Regions from separate parts of the Lapillicoccus sp. genome, predicted to be linked through region 2. Evidence: riboswitches for the same ligand, from Rfam matches in the RefSeq annotation. Region 2 holds a riboswitch; the other holds the start of a gene.
The links. A riboswitch is a leader RNA that binds a small molecule or an ion and turns the genes downstream of it on or off. The one in region 2 is predicted to bind S-adenosylmethionine.
Positions count from the first base shown of each region.

Region 1 (10,517 bases), on a different contig from region 2:
TCTTCTACCCAGTGCACCAGGCAGGGGGGCTGCTCTCTGGAGGCGACCTGCACTTCAGCCAGGGGGACGGCGAGATCACCTTCTGCGGCGCGATCGAGATGGGCGGCTTCATCGACTTCCACGTCGACCTGATCAAGGGTGGCATGGAGACCTACGGCGTGACGACCAACCCGTTCTTCATGCCCGGCAACGTCGAGCCGCGGTACAGCGAGTTCGTGACCTTCATCGGCATCTCGGTGGACCACGAGACCAACACCAACTACTACAACGACGCCACCCTCGCCTACCGCAACGCGTGCCTGAACGCGATCGCTTACCTCAAGAAGTTCGGTTACTCCGGCGAGCAGGCCTACCTGCTGCTCGGAGCAGCACCCATCGAAGGTCGCGTCAGCGGTGTGGTGGACATCCCCAACGCCTGCTGTTCTCTTTACCTCCCAACGCAGATCTTCGACTTCGACATCAGGCCCGGAGGTGCAGGGCCTCAGAAGGCCGACCGCGGCCAATGCGCCGTCTCGTCCTGACGGGCCCTTGAGGTGGCGCGTCCGCCTTCGGGCCGCGTGTGGGTCCGGAATTCGCCGCACGACCTCAATGGGAAACCTCGATCGTTCCGCGTGCGGATTGCCTGACGCTCAGATCTGTCCCGTGGGTCACCCGAGCGGCGTACGACGTGTGTGCTGGACTGCCCGGTGGCCATGCCGCCAGGAACTGGTTGCGCCACGCCACGGCGTCGTAGCGCAGGGGCAGAGCGTCGCAGCGCACGCCATCCAACGTCGTGCCGTAGAGGCTGTCCGAAGGGGTGACGGGCTGGGCAGACAGGCGGGTCACGACCCCTTCGCTGCGATGGTGGAAGTCTGGCAGGCCGGCGGCGCCGTTGTTGATCACCACATGTCGTTGGCCGTCGACCTGATAGTCCTGCGCGTAAGGAAGGCCGGTGTGGGTGCACGCCAGCACGCGTACCTGCGCCCGGCGCAGCCAGTCGGCGACGGTGGCTTGCGTCGTTGGCGTTCCTCGCCAGCCCGTCGACTGCCGCACCGCCGCGTCGCCGGGCTCAAGCGCCTCCAGGGCGAGGCTCCACCCGGCGAGGCTCTCAGGGTCCCCGTGGATGACACCGACCCGCAGGCCCCCAACGTTGATCGTCAGGTGTCGCGGGAGCGGGGCGAGCAGCTTGACGAGGTCGTCGTGCCTGCTGGCGGTCTCGCGCAACTCGGCCACCACTGCGTTGGAGCGTTCAACAATGGCGTCGTCGATGTAGTCCGGGTACGCGCAACCACATCCGGCGTCGTCCGCGCCCGCGATGAGAGCGGCCTCGACGTTGCCGAGAGTCATGAGATGACGGGCCACCCCGCGCCCGACAGTGCTGAAAGCGTCGTCCTCGATGTCGAGATGGTGGAAGTCGCCGTTGAAGACGATCGTCGCTGGCGGGTCCTCCTGCTCGGCACGAGCCAGGACCGCAGTCAGCGCGGCGACGTTGCCGTACAGGCAGCCGACGATGAAGAGGGTTGTCGCGGTGCGCTGCGAGGGGATCGCTAGGTCCTCCGGCCGGTAACGGTAGGACATCGGACAGGATCGCCCAGGAACAGCCATGATGTGCTCCTTGCTCAGCCGTTCAATTGGCCCAACACACGGAAAGCCATGCAACGTCGGCGGTCTCGAGGACGCCCTGAGACCGTCCTCCAACACTGTAGGACGCGCCCGCGCTCGAGAGCAGTCCCCTTCACATCCAGCGCTGCAGCGATCGCGCCCGAGACGACGCCCGGTGTGGGCCAGCAGCGCTCCTTCGTCCGAGCGTCTCCGTGCGGCTGTTCTGGCTCAGAGGCGGGGTTCACAGTCCCAAGATCAACCCAGGATCGACCCCCTGTCGCCAACCCCGTCGGCCCCTGCCCCAAGGCCGTCGTTCCCCTCTGCACGAGCCACCATGCCCGCTAGTCACGTCGACGTCGGCACGTCCACCACTGACCGTCCACTATTCAGCATGTCGGGACGCTTGCGTCCCCACATGCACCCACGTCGTCGGGCGCCACGGAGACGCGTCACCTCATCTGCGCGTCTCCTCACGTGCGGGGGTCAGTCCCGGCCGGTGAGACTCCACGCGTCCTCGCTGCCCTCGTCGCCGTCGACCTCGTCGTGGCCCTCCGGCGCGAGGGAGTCCTTCGTCGTCCACCGACTCGTCGGAGCCGGGACCGGGGCCCGGGCGTCAGGAGCCTGATCGTCGAACGGGTCGTCCTCGTCCCCCGAGGGCACGGACGTGCCCACCGCGGCACCCGGGACTGCGCCGAACGCCGCCGCCGAGGTGGGGATGTCGTCTCCGCGCAGGAGGGCGAGAGTGGCGTCGAGGTCGTCGGCCTTGACGAGGACGTCCCGGGCCTTGGACCCCTCGGACGGGCCGACGACGCCGCGTGACTCGAGCAGGTCCATCAGTCGGCCGGCCTTGGCGAAGCCGACCCGCAGCTTGCGCTGGAGCATCGACGTCGAGCCGAACTGGGTCGTGACGACGAGCTCGGTCGCCTGGAGGAGGACGTCGAGGTCGTCGCCGATGTCGTCCTCCATCTTCTTCTGCGGGGCGACGACGGTGACGTCGTCGCGGTAGGTCGGCTTCAGCTGCTGGGTCACGCTTCTGACGACGGCGTTGACCTCGGACTCGGTCACCCAGGCGCCCTGGACGCGCATCGGCTTGTTGGTGCCCATCGGCAGGAAGAGCGCGTCACCCTGGCCGATGAGCTTCTCGGCGCCGGGCTGGTCGAGGACGACCCGGGAGTCGGCGAGCGAGGACGTCGCGAACGCCATCCGCGACGGGACGTTGGCCTTGATCAGGCCGGTGACGACGTCCACGGACGGGCGCTGCGTCGCGAGGACGAGGTGGATGCCGGCGGCCCGGGCGAGCTGGGTGATCCGGACGATCGACTCCTCGACGTCCCGCGGCGCCACCATCATCAGGTCGGCGAGCTCGTCGACGATGACGAGCAGGTAGGGGTAGGGCGCGATGACCCGCTCGGACCCGGGCAGCGGCTTCACCTTGCCGGCACGCACCGCCTTGTTGAAGTCGTCGACGTGCTTGTAGCCGAACGCCGCGAGGTCGTCGTAGCGGGTGTCCATCTCGCGCACCACCCAGGCCAGGGCCTCGGCGGCCTTCTTGGGGCTGGTGATGATCGGGGTGATGAGGTGCGGAATGCCCTCGTATGCCGTGAGCTCGACCCGCTTCGGGTCGACAAGGACCATCCGGACCTCGTCCGGCGTGGACCGCATGAGGACCGACGTGATCATGGCGTTGACGAAGGCCGACTTGCCCGCCCCGGTCGCTCCCGCGACGAGCAGGTGCGGCATCTTCGCGAGGTTGGCGATGACGTAGCCGCCCTCGACGTCCTTGCCCACGCCGATGACCATCGGGTGCTCGTTGTTGCGGGCGGTCTGGCTGCGCAGGACGTCGCCGAGGGACACGGTCTCGCGGTCGGTGTTGGGGATCTCGATGCCGATCGCGGACTTGCCGGGGATCGGGCTCAGGATGCGCACGTCAGCCGAGGCAACGGCATACGCGATGTTCTTGGAGAGGGCGGTGACCCGCTCGACTTTCGTGGCGGGGCCGAGCTCCACCTCGTAGCGTGTGACCGTCGGCCCACGGGTGAAGCCGGTGACCTGCGCGTCGATCTCGAACTGGTCGAAGACCTCCGTCAACTTCTCGACGACGTGGTCGTTGGCGACGCTGCGGGTCCGGTGCGGCGCCCCCGGCGCCAGGAGGGCGTGGTCGGGCAGCGTGTAGGCGATGTCGCCGGTCAGCGAGAGCTGCTCGACCCGTTGCGGCAGCGAGGTGGTGGGAGGCGCGACGAGACTCTCCTTGGGTCCTACGTCGGCCACGCCGTCGGATCCTGGGGCGAGGACGCCCGGGGCGGTCGGCCTCTTCTGCCCGGGGCGCAGCCGCTTGCCGTCGGCGCCCACCGGGGTGACGACCGCGGCCTGCTCGAAGGCCTCGTCGCCGGTGAGCCCGTCGCCGAGCCGGTCGCCGCCGTCGGGGTCTGAGGCCCGGGCCGCCGCATCCTTGGTGTCCTTTGTCGGCGTCCCGTGGTGCAGGAGGCGGTCCCGCAGCTCGCGGGCGCGGTCCGGGATGTGGCGCACCGGGGTGGCCGTGATGACGAGGATCCCGAAGAACCCCAGCATCAGCAGGATCACCAGGGCGCCGTAGCTCGAGACGGCTGCGGCCAGCGGGCTCGACGCGAGGAACCCGATGATCCCGCCGGCAGCGCGCATCGCGTCGGCCCCGCCTGGCGGGTTGGGGATGCCGTCGGCGAGGTGCGCGATGCCGCTGGCGGCGAAGGTCAGCGCCGTGGTGCCCACGCCGATGCGGTTCGTCGCAGCGGAGTCCTGCGGGGCACGCAGCAGGCGAAGGCCGAGGACGAGGAGCACCAGGGGCAGGGCGTAGGCGACGCGGCCGAGGGTGCCGGCGACGATCGCGTGGATGGCGTCGCCGACGACGCCCTGGACGTTCCACCACTCCCGTGCCGCGACGATGACCGCCAGCCCGATGAGGGTGAACCCGATCCCGTCCCGGCGGTGCTCCGGCTCGAGCTCCCGGGCCGACGTACCGACGCGGCGGACGGCTCCCCCGGCGAGGTGGGAGACGCCCATCCACGTGCTGCGGACGGCGCGCAGCGGCAGGGGCAGACCACCGGACCGCGCCTTCGAGGACTGCCTGGGAGCGGGCTTGCGCGGGGCCGGCCGCCCGTCCCGCCCGGAGGCCGGACGCGACGAGGTGCCGCGTGAGCCGTTGGGGCGCGCGGTGGCCGAGCGAGCCGAGGTGGAGCGCGCAGAGGTGGGGGACGGACGTGACGCCATGGTCCGAACCGTACGGGAAAGTCACCTGAGAAACACGCGTCACACGCGTGACAGTCGTTCGGTATGGCGTTGGGGTCTGGCCGTTGGGGTCATGGCCCCGTCTCAGCTGACGAGAGGCGCGTCTCTGGTGATGGACAGACGTGGAGACCCTTCGCTATGTTGACGGCCAAGGTCATGAGTGCCAGCGCACAGCCCCGGCTTGCTGGCCAGCAACCCTCCTCCGCGGTGGGGTGCTCCGGGTGACGACCTGGCCTCCCGCCAGGACCGGTGCGAGGCAAGCGCGGATCTGCTGCACCAGCAGGTCCTTGGACCCGCCCGGAGCGCCCCAATGTCGATTGCCAGCACGGACAGCACCGTTTCCCCCCGGCACACGAAGGCCCCGAGCCGGTTGCACGTGGTCCGCCCCTCCACGGCACCGGCCGGGACGGCAACCGTGCCGCGCACCGTCGCGGACGGCCTCCCGGTGCCGACCCTGGGCGGGACCGTCGACTACGCCAACTTCGACCACGCCGCCTCCACCCCCGCGCTCGTCAGCGTCAAGGCTGCCGTGGACGCCGCGCTGCGGACCTACTCGTCCGTCCACCGCGGCAACGGTTTCGCGAGCAAGGTCACGAGCGCGTGGTACGAAGAAGCCCGGGCCGAGGTCGGGTCCTTCGTCGGCGTGCGCGCCGCCGACACGGTGATCTTCACCCGCAACACGACCGACTCGTTCAACCTGCTCGCGCGCGCCCTCCCCCGTGACACCACGGTCTTCGTCTTCGAGACCGAGCACCACTCGACGTTGCTGCCGTGGGGGGCCTCACGGACCGTGAGCCTGCCCGTGCCCGCCTCCATCGAGCAGGCCCTGGACGACCTCACCGCGGCGCTGCAGCAGGCGTCGACCTGCAACCGTCTGGTGGTCGTGGCCGGTGCCTCCAACGTCACCGGTGAGCTGTGGCCGCTGGAGGAGATCGTCCGGATCGCCCGCCGGCACGGGGCCCGGGTCGCCATCGACGCTGCCCAGCTGGCGCCGCACCGGCCCATCGACATCGAGACCACGGGCGTCGACTACGTCGCCTTCTCGGGTCACAAGCTCTACGCACCTTTCGGGGCAGGTGTGCTCGCCGGCCGGGCCGACTGGCTGGACGCCGCCGATCCCTACCTGCGCGGTGGCGGCGCGACGGTCAGGGTCACGGCCACGCCAGCCACGCCGGCCACCTGGACCACCGGAGCCGCCCGCCACGAGGGCGGCAGTCCGAATGTCATTGGCGCCATCGCCCTGGCTGCGGCGTGCGCGGCGTTCTCCGCGAACCACTCGGCCATCGAGGCCCACGAGGAGTCGCTCCTCGCCCGGCTACGCCACGGCCTCGCGGCCGTCCCCGGCATCGACACGTGGTCGATCTTCGGAGAGACCCACGACCGGGTCGCGGTCGTGGCGTTCACGATCGAGCGGCTCGACTCCTCCCTCGTCTCGGCGATCCTGTCTGCCGAGCACGGCATCGGGGTGCGCGACGGCAAGTTCTGCGCGCACATCCTCGTCGACGAGCTCCTCGAGGACCCGTGGGGCGAGGTGCCGGCGACGGCGGTCCGGATCAGCATCGGCCTGAGCAACACCGCCGAGCACGTCGACCGGCTCCTGGGCGCCCTCGTCGAGCTGGCGGCCCATGGCCCGCAGCGGCAGTACGTCCGCACGGAGCAGGGCTGGCTCCCGGCCGGCGACACCCGCGAGCTGAGCCTGCCCCGCCCCTGGTGACGGTCGGAACGGTCACCCTGGCCCACGTCAACGTGACGGGCACCTCACACGGTTTGTTGACCGCGCCCTGACGCTCCTCGAACACTCGGCGGGGATGCTCGATCCAGCGCGCGGACCCCGTCCGGGCCCATCGACGAAGGAGAACGACCGTGTGGAAAAAGGCAACGACCGGCGCAGTTCTGGCAGCAGCCCTGCTCGGCACGGCGGGGGTCGCGATGGCCTCGGCCGAGGGCACGACACCCGCTCCGGGCAGCACGACCGCCGCGGCGGGGACCCCGACCGGCGGCGCGGCGTCCCCGAAGGACGGCACGAAGCACCGCGGAGCGGAGCGCGGCGAGAGAGGCGGCTTCGGCAAGGGCGTCCAGCACGCCCAGTGGGTCGCCAAGGACAAGGCCGGAGCATTCGTCACCCACGACGCGATCACCGGTGAGGTCACGGCGGCATCGGCCACCTCCGTCACGGTCAAGGCCGAGGACGGCGTCAGCCTCACCTTCGCAGTCACCGCCGACACCACGATCCGGCTGCGGCCCGCCGCCACCAGGCCCGCAGACAAGCCGGCTGCCAAACCTGGTGAGAGCAAGCCCGGTGACACCCCCGCAGCAAAGGGCAGGGCGGGCACGAGCACCGACCTCAAGGTCGGCCAGCACGCCACCGTCAGCGGGACCGGCACGGACGCGTTGACCGCCGCCCACGTCGGCGTCCGGACCGGCTGACCCGCCAGTCCGCCATCACGGGCCACGGAGAGTGGCCCGGACTGCCGCGTGGTCGGCGCCGTCGATGCTGTCGGTGCCGGCCACGACGACGGTGGGCGGTCATCGCTCAGCCAGCATTCGGTATGCCGGGCGCGCACTCCGGGCCTGACGTCGCCCGCCAGGACCATCGTCTCCACGCCTGGGCGTGACGCGACCGAACGGTGTACCGCAGGCTCTGGTCAAGGACGAGCACCACCACGCTGAGGACGGCTCCGGCGAGCGCGAGGCGACGGAAACGGCATACGAGGGCAGACGTGGTGACCAGCACCGTGGCCGCGCCGACGTCGCCCGCGGAGCACGGTCGGTCAGGCCTCGATGACGACCGGGATGATCATCGGACGGCGCTTGATCTTGCCCCCGACCCAGCCGCCGATGGTCCGGCGGATGATCTGCTGCAGCTGGTACTCGTCGCGGACACCGTTGCCGGTCGCCTCCGCGAGCGCCTGCTCGATGCGCGGGATGACCTGGTCGAAGACGGTCTGGTCCTCGGCGAACCCGCGGGCCGTGATCTCCGGTCCGGCGGCGATCTTGCCCGTGGCCGCGTCGATGACGACGATGCAGGTGATGAAGCCCTCGTCACGCAGGATCCGGCGGTCCTTGAGCAGCGTCTCCGTGGTCTCACCGACCGACGAGCCGTCCACGTAGATGTAGCCGCAGGAGACCTCCCCGACGATGGCGGCCCGACCGTCGACGAGGTCGATGACGCTGCCGTCCTGGGCGATGACGACGCGCTCGCGAGGCACCCCGGTCTGGATCGCTAGCTCGGCGTTCGCGACGAGGTGGCGGTACTCGCCGTGGACCGGCATGACGTTGCGTGGCTTGACGATGTTGTAGCAGTAGATCAGCTCGCCGGCGCTGGCGTGGCCCGAGACGTGGACCTTGGCGTTGCCCTTGTGGACGACGTTGGCGCCGAGCATCATCAGGCCGTTGATGACCCGGTAGACGGCGTTCTCGTTGCCGGGGATGAGGGAGCTGGCCAGCAGGACGGTGTCGCCCCTGCCGACCTCGATGCGGTGGTCGCGGTTGGCCATCCGGGACAGCGCGGCCATCGGCTCGCCCTGGCTGCCGGTGCAGATCAGGACGACCTCGTCGTCGGGCAGGTTGTCGAGCTTCCTGACGTCGATGAGCACGCCGTCAGGCACGTGGAGGTAGCCGAGGTCGGCCGCGATCCCCATGTTGCGGATCATCGACCGGCCGACCATGGCGACCTTGCGGCCGGCCTTCTCGGCCGCGTCGAGGACCTGCTGGACCCGGTGCACGTGGGAGGAGAAGCAGGCGACGATGATCCGTCGCTCCGCATGGCGGAAGACCTTGTCGATGGCCGGGGCGATCTCCCTCTCCGGCGTGGTGAAGCCGGGGACCTCGGCGTTCGTCGAGTCGGTGAGGAAGAGGTCGACGCCCTCCTCGCCGAGGCGGGCGAAGGCGCGCAGGTCGGTGAGGCGGTTGTCCAGCGGCAGCTGGTCCATCTTGAAGTCACCGGTGTGCAGCAGCGTGCCCGCCGGAGTGCGGACGAAAACTGCGAGCGCGTCGGGGATCGAGTGGTTGACCGCGACGAACTCGAGGTCGAAGGCGCCCAGCTTCTCGCGCTGCCCCTCCCTGACGGTGAGGGTGTAGGGCTTGATCCGGTGCTCCTTGAGCTTCGCCTCGACGAGGGCGAGCGTCAGCTGCGAGCCGATGAGGGGGATGTCGGGCTTGCGCCGGAGCAGGAACGGGACCGCCCCGATGTGGTCCTCGTGCCCGTGGGTGAGCACGATGGCCTCGACGTCGTCGAGCCGGCCGTCGAGGTACTCGAAGTCCGGGAGGATCAGGTCGATGCCGGGGTGGTGGTCCTCGGGGAAGAGGACGCCGCAGTCGATGATGAGCAGCCGGCCCCCGGTCTCGATGACGGTCATGTTGCGGCCCACCTCACCGAGCCCGCCCAGGGCGACGACTCGTAGGCCGTTCGGCGCGAGGGCTGGGGGAGGAGTCAGCTCGGGGGTGACGACGGTCAACTGATTCCTGACGTGGAGAGGGCCTGGCGGAGGGCGGTGAGGTGCTCGGGTGGTGACTCGAGCAGTGGCAGGCGCACGGCGGCGGAGTCGATGACCCCGAGCTCCTTCAGTGCGGCCTTGGCCATGATCGCGCCCTGGGAGGTGTTCATGACCGCATCGACGATGGGGATCACCCTGCGGTGGAGGGCGATGGCCGCCGGCAGGTCCCCGGCGTCGACGGCGGCGAGCATCGCGGCATACTCCGTGCCGGCGACGTGTGTCGTGACGCCGACGTAGCCGACCGCTCCCTGCGCGAGGTGCGCGAGGGTGAGGACGTCGTCGCCGGAATACCAGAGCAGGTCGGTGGCGTCGAGGACGTGCGTGGCTGCCCACAGGTCGCCCTTGGCGTCCTTGACCGCGGCGATGCGGGGGTGGTCGGCGAGCCGGATGAGCGTCTCGCTGGCGATGGCGGTCCCGGTGCGACCGGGGATGTCGTAGAGCATGACGGGCAGGTCGGTCGCGTCGGCCACGGCGGTGAAGTGCGCGTGCAGGCCGTCCTGGGTCGGACGGTTGTAGTACGGCGTGACGACCAGCAGGCCGTGCGCGCCGGCCGCGGCCGCCGCCCGGGCCGAGGCGATCGTGTGGGCAGTGTCGTTGGAGCCGACCCCGGCCACCACCTTGGCGTGGTCGCCGACGGCCTCGAGGACCGCCTCGAGGATGGCGACCTTCTCCTCGTCCGAGGTCGTCGGGGACTCTCCCGTGGTGCCGTTGACGACGATGCCGTCGTGGCCGTGGTCGAGCAGGTGGAGCGCCAGCTGCCGGAGTCCGTCGAGGTCGAGGGCGCCGTCGGGCCGCATCGGGGTGGCGATGGCCGTCAGGGCGCGACCGAACGGCGGCGTCGGGCTCATGGTCTCAGGCTATCGCCCTCGCGGCTCGGTGGGATGCGGTGGGCCAGGGAGGCGGTGGGCGCTGCGTTACCGTGGCCAGCGTGCGCCAGTACCTCGAGCTCCTCGACCACGTCCTCACCACCGGCGTCGAGAAGGGCGACCGCACCGGCACCGGCACGCTGAGCGTGTTCGGCTACCAGATGCGGTTCGACCTCGCCGAGGGGTTCCCCGCCATCACGACCAAGAAGCTGCACCTGCGCTCGATCATCGGCGAGCTGCTGTGGTTCCTGCGCGGCGACACCAACGTCCGCTGGCTGCAGGAGCGCGGCATCTCGATCTGGGACGACTGGGC
Region 1 is NZ_JBKJPP010000132.1:1,568-12,084, forward strand. It holds gene fmdA (formamidase) at 1-521, shown strand, start outside; gene ACLL9L_RS11630 (metallophosphoesterase family protein) at 586-1,584, opposite strand; gene ACLL9L_RS11635 (DNA translocase FtsK 4TM domain-containing protein) at 2,065-4,824, opposite strand; SAM riboswitch class IV at 4,995-5,111, shown strand; gene ACLL9L_RS11640 (aminotransferase class V-fold PLP-dependent enzyme) at 5,153-6,556, shown strand; gene ACLL9L_RS11645 (hypothetical protein) at 6,706-7,269, shown strand; gene ACLL9L_RS11650 (ribonuclease J) at 7,614-9,299, opposite strand; gene dapA (4-hydroxy-tetrahydrodipicolinate synthase) at 9,296-10,186, opposite strand; gene ACLL9L_RS11660 (thymidylate synthase) at 10,267-10,517, shown strand, end outside.
Region 1: linked by a shared signal. The riboswitch ahead of ACLL9L_RS11640 (aminotransferase class V-fold PLP-dependent enzyme) and the one ahead of ACLL9L_RS11515 (bifunctional o-acetylhomoserine/o-acetylserine sulfhydrylase) in region 2 are both predicted to bind S-adenosylmethionine.

Region 2 (10,517 bases):
GCGATCATGTTCAGCGCGGTCTACGGCGGCTCGACCCTCGTCGCGATGATCGCCATCGGCATCGCCACGGTGCCCAGCTTCGCCCGGCTCATCCGCGGCGGTGCGCTGCAGGTCATGAGGTCGGAGTATGTCCTCGCCGCCCGTGCCGCCGGGCGCCGACCGGCCGCAATCGGGCTCTGGCACGTCCTGCCCAACGTCAGCAGCCTCGTCATCGTGCAGGCATCGGTGTCGTTCGCCATCGCCGTCCTTGCCGAGGCTGCGCTGTCGTTCCTCGGTCTCGGCACTCCGCCACCGACGCCGTCCTGGGGCCGGATGCTCCAGGAGGGCCAGGAGCTGCTCTTCAGCGCGCCCCGTCTCGCAGTCGTACCCGGCATCGCCATCGCCGTCGTCGTCCTCGGCTTCAACCTGCTCGGCGACGGCCTGCGCGACGCCTTCGACCCCCGGCTGCAGGACCGCCGGTGAGTGCCGTGACCTCGCCGTCCCAGCGGCAGGTGGATGCCCCGCCCGGGCCGGTCCTCGACGTCCGGTCGCTCGGAGTCGGCGTGCACGGGATCAGCCTCGTCGAGGACGTCAGCTTCAGCATCGGCAGGGGCGAGCGGGTCGGCCTCATCGGTGAGTCCGGCTCCGGCAAGTCCTTGACCGGGCTCTCCCTCCTCGGGCTGCTGCCCGAGGACCTCGAGCCCACGGGTTCGGTCCGCCTCGCAGGGGTCGCTCACGATGTCGTGGGCGCGTCCGAACGGCAGCTGGCCAGGGTGCGCGGCAGGGACATCGCCATGGTGTTCCAGGAGCCGATGACGGCGCTCAACCCGACGATGCGCATCGGCGACCAGGTCGCCGAGTCGATGCTCATCCACGGCACCCAGCCTGATCGCGCGGCCGCCCGGGCGAAGGCAGTCGAGCTCCTCGACCAGGTGCGCCTCCCGGATCCTGCTGCCGCCGCACGCGCCTACCCGCACCAGCTGTCCGGTGGCCAGTGTCAACGCGTCGTCGTCGCCCTCGCTCTTGCCAACGACCCGGAGCTGCTGATCTGCGACGAGCCGACGACCGCTCTCGACGTCACGGTGCAGGCGCTCGTCCTCGACCTCATCGTCCGCGGGGTCCGGGCCCGCGAGTCGGCGATGCTCCTGATCACCCACGACCTGTCCGTCGTGGCCACGGCCTGTGAGCGGGTGCTCGTGATGTATGGCGGCCGGATCGTCGAGGCCGGCCCCGTCGACGAGGTCTTCACGACGCCGCGCCACCGCTACACTGAGGGGCTGCTCGCCGCCTCCGACCTGGCCGTCGTCGACAACCGGGGACGGCTTGCGACGATCGCCGGTTCCGTCCCCTCGGCCGGGCAGTTTCCCGCCGGGTGCGTCTTTCGCAACCGTTGCCCTCGCGCGAGCAGTGCGTGCGAGGTGACGCCGACGTGGACGGGCACCGGTCCGGCACACGGCTTCGCCTGTCAGCACCCCGCTGACCGCCGTCCCACGAATGCCCCCCTTTCCTCGATTCGTCTGCGGTCCGACGCGGACCCACCGCCAGACGACCGCAGACGCCTCGAGAAGGCGGCCCTCTCGGTGCGCGACGTGACGCGTGACTATCGGCGACCCCGCACGTCGCTCATCGGCGCGGGCAGCGTTGTCCCCGCGCTGCGTGGGGTGAGCTTTGACGTGATGTCCGGGGAGCGGTTCGGCATCGTCGGCGAGTCCGGCTGCGGCAAGTCCACCCTGCTGCGCATCCTCGCCGGCCTCGACCAGCCCACCACGGGCGAGGTCCACGTGGAGGGCACCAACATCGCCCGGCTGCCCGAGCGCCGGCTGGGCTTCCTGCGTGACCGGCTCCAGATGGTCTTCCAGGACCCGATGGGATCGCTCGACCCGCGGATGCGCGTGCGCGACATCGTCGCCGAACCACTCGTGGCCCGGGGACACCCGGCCCGTCGGGAGCGCGTCGACGAACTGTTGGCCGCCGTCGGCCTGCCCGAGACGGCGGCCCGGCGATATCCCCACCAGTTCTCCGGCGGGCAGCGTCAACGGATCTCGATCGCGCGTTCCCTCGCGCCGCGGCCGGGCATCCTGCTGGCCGACGAGCCGGTCAGCGCCCTCGACGTGTCGGTGCGCGCGCAGGTGCTCAATCTCATCTCCGACCTTGTCGACGAGCTCGACCTCACGCTCGTCTTCGTCTCCCACGACCTGTCTGTCGTCCGTCACCTCTGCCAGCGCGTAGCCGTGATGAACGCGGGCGAGGTCGTCGAGATCGGCCCGGTCGAGCAGATCTGGAACGACCCCCAGCACCCCTACACCCAACGCCTGCTCACGGCGGTCCCGACCATGGACAAGGCCCTCGGTGGGGCGAGCACGGCGGACCTCGCGGCGGCGGAGGTCGCCCGCATCGCCGCGGAGCGCGACAAGGAGACCCCGTGACCGACCCCCTCTTCTCGCCGTCCTGGCCGGACGGCCTGCCCGTCGGCGAAGGGTGGGTCACCGGGCTGCCCACGGCCGAGATCCGTTTCCCGTATGCCGGGTCGCTCGTCGCCCGCGCGCCCGTCGGCGACGAGCTGCTCGCCGCCAGGGCCCTCGACGAGGCGCTCGACGTCCGCGACGAGGTGGGGCGACTTCCGTCCCATGTCCGTCGGGCCGCGCTGTTCGGCGCGCACGCCGTGCTCAGGGAGCACCGCGAGGAGTTCGAGCGGCTGCTCGTGCTCGAGACCGGCAAGCCCCTCGTCGACTGCCGGGTCGAGGTCGACCGGACCCTGCTCACCCTCCAGACCGCCGCGGAGGAGGTGGCCCGTTTGCACGGCGAGACCGTGCCGCTGGACCTCCTGCCCAGCGGCGAGGGGCTGCTCGGCTTCTGGGTCCGCAAGCCGATCGGCGTCGTCGTCGGGATCACGGGCTTCAACTACCCGATGCTCCTGGCGGCACACAAGATCGCGCCAGCGCTGGCCGCCGGCTGCCCGACCATCGTCAAGCCGGCGCCGCAGACTCCACTGGCGACGCTGTGGCTGGTCCACGCCGTACGCGAGGCCCTGATGGTGTCGGGCGGACCGGCTGCTGCCGTGCAGCTCGTCACTGGCGGCCCCGAGGTCGGAGTCGCGTTGACAACCGACCGCCGGATCGGCGCTGTCTCATTCACCGGCTCCGCCGTCGTCGGCCACCGGATCGCCCGCGACGCGGCGCCGACCAAGGTCCTGCTCGAGCTCGGCTCCAACGCCGCCCTGGTCGTCGCCGAGGACGCTGACCTCGATGCTGCCGTGGGCGCGGTCATCCGGGGCGGCTACTACGCCTCCGGCCAAGCGTGCATCAGCGTGCAACGAGTCCTCGTCGTCGAGGCGGTCCGCGCGGATTTTCTCGCCCGTCTCGCCGACCGCATCGGCGAGGTCGTCACGGGGGACCCGCGGGAGGAGGCGACGCGGGTCTCGGCGCTCATCGACGAGCGGTCCTCGGCGCGGGTCCGGGACTGGCTCGACCAGGCCGTGATGGCCGGCGCGACCCTGGTCCACGGCGGGTCGTTCGATGCCGGGGTGATCAGCCCGGCCGTGCTGCTCGACGTGCCCGACGGCCAGCCGGCCTGGGACGAGGAGATCTTCGGGCCCGTCGTCACCGTGCGCTCCGTCGCGAGCGTCGACGAGGCGTTCGACGTCGTCAACGCGTCCCGCTACGGGCTGCACGCCAGCGTCTACACCGCCTCGTTGGCCACCGCGTTCGCGGCCATCGACCGGATCGAGACCGGGGGCGTCGTCGTCAACGAGGTCCCCGGCTTCCGGTCAGACGTCATGCCCTACGGGGGCGTCAAGGACTCCGGCGCCGGACGCGAGGGTCCCCGCTTCGCCATCGACGAGCTCACCGTGACCCGGATGGCCGTCATCCGCCCCGCCACCCACTGACCTGTACCGACCCACGAGAGGATGGCGATGTCCGACCACGTACCCGAGCCCCGCACCGAAGGGCCGACGTTCAGCCGTGACTACAGCAGGCTCTTCCGGCTCGACGCGCGGACCGCCGTCGTCGTCGGCGGCGGGAGCGGTATCGGTCGCGAGGGAGCCCTGGCCCTCGCCGCTCAGGGAGCCACCGTCGTCTGTGCCGACCGAGACCTCGCCGCGGCCGAGGAGACCGCCGCGCTGGGGACGGGCGGCGAGGGGGAGGGGCGGCTCACGGCATACGAGCTCGACGTCCTCGACGAGGCCGCGCTGACCCGCGCGGCGTCGGAGCTCGAGGTGGTGGACATCCTCGTCTTCACCGCGGGCACCAACGTCCGCAAGCGGATCCTCGACTACACGGGGGAGGAGTTCGACCGCGTCGTCGGCCTCAATCTGCGTGCCGCCTTCGACCTCGTGCGCGCGTTCGGGCCTGGGATGGCCGAGCGCGGTCGGGGCAGCATCATCGGCCTGAGCTCGATGCGCTCGATCTCCGTGGAACCCGGACAGGGTGTCTATGCCGCGACCAAGGCCGGCCTGCTCCAGCTGCTGCGGACGGTGGCCGCAGAGCTCGGGCCACAGGGTGTGCGGGCCAACACGATCGCACCGGGGGTGGTGTCGACGCCGTTGACCGACCAGATCCGCGCCGTGCCCGAGTGGGCTGAGGCGTACGCCCAGAAGAATGCCCTCGGTCGCTGGGCGACGCCCGACGAGATGGCCGGCGCGATCGTCTACCTTGCCTCGGACGCGGCGTCCTACGTCACCGGCTCGCAACTCGTCGTCGACGCCGGCTGGACCGCGATCGACGGCCGCTTCACCCCGCCGGCCTGACCTGTTCTGTGCTGTCCCGGAACGCACTTCGGGTTGGTGAGAGACACTGTCTCGACAACCGCACGATCTGCGTCGACGGCGAACGGCGATCCTGAGCGTTCAGTGCGACGCGGTGTCGCACCAACGCGTGGCGTCTCGCAGCCGGTGGTCGAGGACGCCGCTCGAGATACGGTGTGGACTGTGGCTGACGACGCGACGCACCCGGCGTTCGTGCTCCACGACCACCGCAAGCCCCAGCCGCACCTCGACCTGCGGCTGGAGGAGGACGGCGTCCTGCGCTCCTGGGCCGTCCCCAAGGGCCTGCCCACGTCCACCCGTCAGGACCGGCTCGCGATCGCCGTGCCCGACCACGATCTGGACCATCTCGGCTACACCGATGCGGACAAGTCCATCGCCGACACCGGGTGGTGGGAGGAGCACGACCGGGACGAGCGCCGGATCGTCTTCACGCTCCACGGCAGGGACGGCGCCCACCGCTACGCCCTGATCGACACCGGCACCGCGTGGCTCCTGCACCTGACCAGGGACCAGGGCTGACCGCTCGCTACGGTAGGCACCATGGAGGCTCTCAACGTGCTGGGCGGTCCGCTCGAGTCGTGCAGCACCGACCCGATGACCGGGTTCTTCCGGGACGGCTCCTGCACGACCGCTCCCGAGGACATCGGCAGCCACACCATCTGCGTGGTGGTGACCGAGTCCTTCCTCCTGCACCAGCGCGGGGTGGGCAACGACCTGTCGACGCCCATGCCGCTCTACGGGTTCCCGGGACTCAAGCCGGGCGACCGCTGGTGCGTCGTCGCCGCGCGGTGGCTCCAGGCCCATCGCGACGGGGTGGCGGCTCCGGTGGTGCTAGCGAGCACCCACTCGAGTGCGCTCGCGGTGGTCCCCCTCGAGACGCTGCAGCGGCACGCGGTCGACGTCCCCGACGACCCGGGCTCGCTGCTCTGAGCGGTATGCCGTGCGGCCGGCAACCCGGGCTGGGTTGGCGGACGCACGGCATACGCGGTGCGGTCAGTGGCTGGAGGAGGTGCTCCAGAGGTTGATGCCGGCGTCGACGGCGTACTTGTCGATCTTGCTCAGCTCGGCCTCGGTGAACTCGAGGTTGTCGGTGGCTGCGAGGTTGGCCTCGAGCTGGGCCACGCTGGACGCGCCGACGAGGACCGACGTGACCCGGGGGTCGCGCAGCGCCCACGCGAGAGCCATCTGGGCGAGGGACTGACCACGCGTCCCGGCAAGCCGGTTGAGGGACTTGACGTGCTTGAGCGCCTCCTCGGAGAGGAGCTTGGGGTCAAGTGACTTCCCTTGTGCCGCGCGGGAGTTGGCCGGAACCCCCTTGAGGTACTTGTCCGTCAGCATGCCCTGCGCCAGCGGAGAGAAGGCGATGCACCCGACGCCGTTGACCCCGAGGACGTCGAGGAGGTCCTCCTCGACCCAGCGGTTGAGCATCGAGTAGGAGGGCTGGTGGATGAGCAGCGGTGTGCCCATCTGGCGGAGGATCTCGACGGCCTCCTGGGTGCGTGGACCCGAGTAGGACGAGATGCCGACGTAGAGCGCCTTGCCCTGGCGCACCGCGGTGTCGAGCGCGCCCATCGTCTCCTCGAGGGGCGTCGTCTCGTCGAACCGGTGGCTGTAGAAGATGTCGACGTAGTCGAGGCCCATCCTGCTCAGCGACTGGTCGAGTGAGGACAGGAGGTACTTGCGAGAGCCGCCGCCCTGACCGTAGGGGCCGGGCCACATGTCGTAGCCGGCCTTGCTGCTGATGATCAGCTCGTCACGGTATCGGCGGAAGTCCTCGGCGAAGATCGTGCCGAAGTTGCGCTCGGCCGAGCCGTAGGGCGGTCCATAGTTGTTGGCGAGGTCGAAGTGGGTGACCCCGAGGTCGAAGGCCCGCCGCAGGATGGCGCGCTGGTTCTCGAGCACGGCGTCGTCCCCGAAGTTGTGCCAGAGCCCGAGGGAGACGGCGGGCAGGTCGAGGCCGCTGGCCCCGGTCCGTCGGTAGGGCAGCTGCGTGTAGCGGTTGCGGGCGGCCTGGTAGTCATCGGCGTGGAGGGTCATGCCCCCATCCTGACGTGTTTTCTCAGGAGGGGGAGAACGGTGCCGATGTCGTCCGCGTGATGGTGGGAGTCGGGGCGGCCCTCGGCGCGAGCACCCTGGCACCGAGGAACGCGACGACGGCCACGACGAGGACCACCAGCACCACCGCCCACCACCACCGGAAGCTGCCACTGCCGGGACCCACCGGACCTGCGGGAGTCGACGCTGCCTGACCGGCCCGGCCAGGACCGGACTGTCCCTGCCAGGGCTGCTCGCCGGCGCCGAAGCCCTGCTGACCGAACTGCCCGGGCTGGCCCTGCTGACCGAAGTGCCTGGGCTGGTCCTGCTGACCGAACGGCCCGGGGAGGCCGTCGGGGTTGGGCTGGCCCGGTGGACCGGCAGGCGGGCCGTACTGACCTGACTGGCCCTGCTGGCCTGACTGGCCCTGCTGGCCGAACTGTCCCTGCTGTCCGGACTGGCCCTGCCAGGCGCTCGGCGGACCGCTCGGCAGGCCGGTAGGCGGGCGGGTCGGGGGCCGGACGGTGACGCCGGGCCGGGCCACCCGGGGTGCAGGCGCGGCGGACGGCGACCCCGAAGCCTGGTGCCCGCCGTCGTTGGCCGTGGGATCAGACCCGAGCACGTCGTTGTTCGCTGTCGGGTCCGATTGGAGCACGTCGTCGTGGGTCTGACGCTCGGACACCGTCTCGGACCACTGCGGCTGGTCCGGGGGAGCGGTCGGGTCGTTGGGAAGATCGGTCACGGTACGTCCCCTTGTCTGCACAGCGCGGTGACCTGAGTGTCCCACGTCGTCCGGCGGGCGCTGGGGCGCACCAGCGCCACGGTGTCCGCATCCAGAGACACGCGTTCCGCGATCCGGTCGGTGGTCGCTAATCTCGTCCCAGGTCATGAGTGTCAGCGCACAGCCCCGGCTTGCTGACCGGCAACCCTCCAACCGCGGTGGGGTGCCCCGGGTGAGGACCTGGCCCCGAGCCACCCGGCTCGCGGCAAGTGCGAGCGAGGAAGCCCACCATGAGCGACACCCCCAGCTGGTCCTTCGAAACGCGCCAGATCCACGTCGGACAGGAGCCCGACCCGACGACCGGGGCGCGCGCGCTGCCGATCTACCAGACGACGTCCTACGTCTTCAAGAGCACCGAGCACGCGGCGAACCTGTTTGCCCTCAGGGAGTTCGGCAACATCTACACCCGCATCATGAACCCGACGCAGGACGCGGTCGAGCAGCGGGTCGCGTCCCTCGAGGGCGGCGTCGGCGCGCTCCTGGTCGCGTCCGGACAGGCCGCGGAGACGATCGCGATCCTCAACATCGCCGAGGCCGGGGACCACGTCGTCGCCAGCCCCGCGCTCTACGGCGGGACCTTCAACCTGCTCAAGCACACGCTGCCTAAGTTCGGCATCGAGGTGACCTTCGTCGAGGACGCGGCCGACATCGCGTCGTGGAAGGCTGCGGTCCGCCCCAACACCAAGCTCTTCTACGGCGAGACCATCGCCAACCCCAAGTCCGAGATCCTCGACATCGAGGCCGTTGCCGCCGCGGCCCACGAGGTCGGGGTGCCACTCGTCGTCGACAACACCATCGCGACGCCCTATCTCCTGCGCCCTCTCGAGTGGGGCGCCGACGTCGTCCTCCACTCGGCGACGAAGTACCTCGGCGGCCACGGCACGTCGATCGCCGGAGTCATCGTCGACGGCGGCACCTTCGACTTCGCCAAGGACCCGGAGAAGTTCCCCAACTACAACACCCCGGACGAGAGCTACCACGGGCTCGTCTTCGGCCGGGACCTCGGCGTCGGCAGTGCGCTCGGTGCGAACCTCGCCTTCATCCTCAAGGCCCGCGTCCAGCTCCTGCGCGACCTCGGCTCGGCGGTCTCGCCGTTCAACGCCTTCCTCATCGCCCAGGGCATCGAGACGCTGAGCCTGCGGATGGACCGCCACCTCGAGAACACTCACAAGGTCGCTGCCCACCTCCAGGGCCACGCCCAGGTCGAGAAGGTCGTCTGGGCCTCCCTCGAGGGCGACCCGAACCACGCACTGGCGCAGAAGTACGTCCCCCGGGGCGCCGGCGCCGTCCTCGCCTTCGAGATCGTCGGAGGCATCGAGGCGGGCCAGCGGTTCGTCGAGGGACTCACCCTGCACAGCCACGTCGCCAACATCGGTGACGTGCGCTCGCTGGCGATCCACCCTGCGTCGACGACGCACTCCCAGGGCAGCGACGCGGACCGGCTCTCGGCCGGGGTCACGCCGGGCCTCGTGCGCCTCGCCGTCGGGATCGAGCACATCGACGACATCCTCGCCGACCTCGAGCAGGGCTTCACCGCCGCCAAGGTGGACTGACCAGCCGCGGTGGGCACCCGGCATACCTCCTCCTCGGTATGCCGGGCGACCACCGCTGCGGGCCGGGAACACCGCAGCGGGGCGGGAACACCGCGGCGGTCGGTGAGGTTGGACCCCTCGTCCATCCGAGTGCGAGGAGAACCATCCATGTCGAAGCTGTTCGAGCCCCTGACCCTGCGGTCCCTGACGGTGCGGAACCGGGTCTGGCTCGCGCCGATGTGCCAGTACTCCGCGACGGACGGCGTCCCCGACACCTGGCACCTCGTGCACCTCGGCGCCCGGGCGACCGGCGGCTTCGGCCTGATCCTCACCGAGGCGTCCGCGGTCACGGCCGACGGACGGATCTCGCCGCAGGACGCCGGCCTCTGGAACGACACACAGGCGCAGGCGTGGGGACGGATCGTGGACTTCGTGCACGCGCAGGGCGCCCCGATCGGCGTCCAGCTCGCGCACGCCGGCCGCAAGGGCTCGACCTACCGGCCCTGGGCCGACGCCGCCGGCACCGTCCCGGCGGCCGACGGCGGCTGGCCCACGCTCGGCCCGTCCGACGTCGCGTTCGACGGATACGTGGCGCCGCAGGCGATGACCACCGGGGAGATCCACGACGTCGTGCAGGCCTTCGCCGCTGCGGCCGGCCGCGCCGTCGAGGCGGGCTTCGACACCGTCGAGCTGCACGCGGCCCACGGATACCTGTTGCACCAGTTCCTCTCGCCACTGTCCAACCGGCGCGAGGACGACTACGGCGGCTCGTTCGAGGGCCGCATCCGGATGCTGCTCGAGACCGTCGACGCCGTCCGGGCCACGGTGCCCGACTCGATGCCGGTGCTGGTGCGCATCTCGGGCACGGACTGGGTCGACGGCGGCTGGGACCTCGAGCAGAGCACCCGGCTCTCGGGGCTGCTGCGCGAGCACGGCGTCGACCTCGTCGACGTCTCCTCCGGGGGGAACGCGCCCGCGTCGATCCCGGTCGGTCCCGGCTATCAGGTGCACCTCGCCGCCGGGGTGCGTGACGGTGCGGGCGTGCCCACCGGGGCGGTCGGCCTCATCACCGAGCCGGAGCAGGCCGAGAAGGTCGTCGCCAACGGTGAGGCCGACGTCGTCCTCCTCGCCCGGGCGGCCCTGCGGGAGCCGTCGTGGCCCCTGCGCGCGGCCCACGAGCTCGGTGTGGCGCCGGACGAGGCAGGCTGGCCGGCGCAGTACACGCGCGGGGCGTGGCGCGACTGAGCCACCCAGGGGGACGAACGACGGGAACGAACGACGGGAGCCACCGCCCAAATGGGACCTTCCGCCGGATCCCGGGCGGTCGGTCCCGTCCGTCGGCCCGGCCGCGGCCACCTATCCTGAGACCCATGTCCCCGGAGCACGTCGAACGCCCCGAGCGTGCCCGGAACCCGCGTCGGCGCTC
Region 2 is NZ_JBKJPP010000130.1:17,858-28,374, forward strand. It holds gene ACLL9L_RS11475 (ABC transporter permease) at 1-462, shown strand, start outside; gene ACLL9L_RS11480 (dipeptide ABC transporter ATP-binding protein) at 459-2,405, shown strand; gene ACLL9L_RS11485 (aldehyde dehydrogenase family protein) at 2,402-3,865, shown strand; gene ACLL9L_RS11490 (SDR family NAD(P)-dependent oxidoreductase) at 3,893-4,726, shown strand; gene ACLL9L_RS11495 (DNA polymerase ligase N-terminal domain-containing protein) at 4,907-5,263, shown strand; gene ACLL9L_RS11500 (DUF2237 family protein) at 5,285-5,674, shown strand; gene mgrA (L-glyceraldehyde 3-phosphate reductase) at 5,738-6,781, opposite strand; gene ACLL9L_RS11510 (hypothetical protein) at 6,804-7,520, opposite strand; SAM riboswitch class IV at 7,662-7,777, shown strand; gene ACLL9L_RS11515 (bifunctional o-acetylhomoserine/o-acetylserine sulfhydrylase) at 7,790-9,112, shown strand; gene ACLL9L_RS11520 (NADH:flavin oxidoreductase/NADH oxidase) at 9,260-10,336, shown strand; gene hrpA (ATP-dependent RNA helicase HrpA) at 10,462-10,517, shown strand, end outside.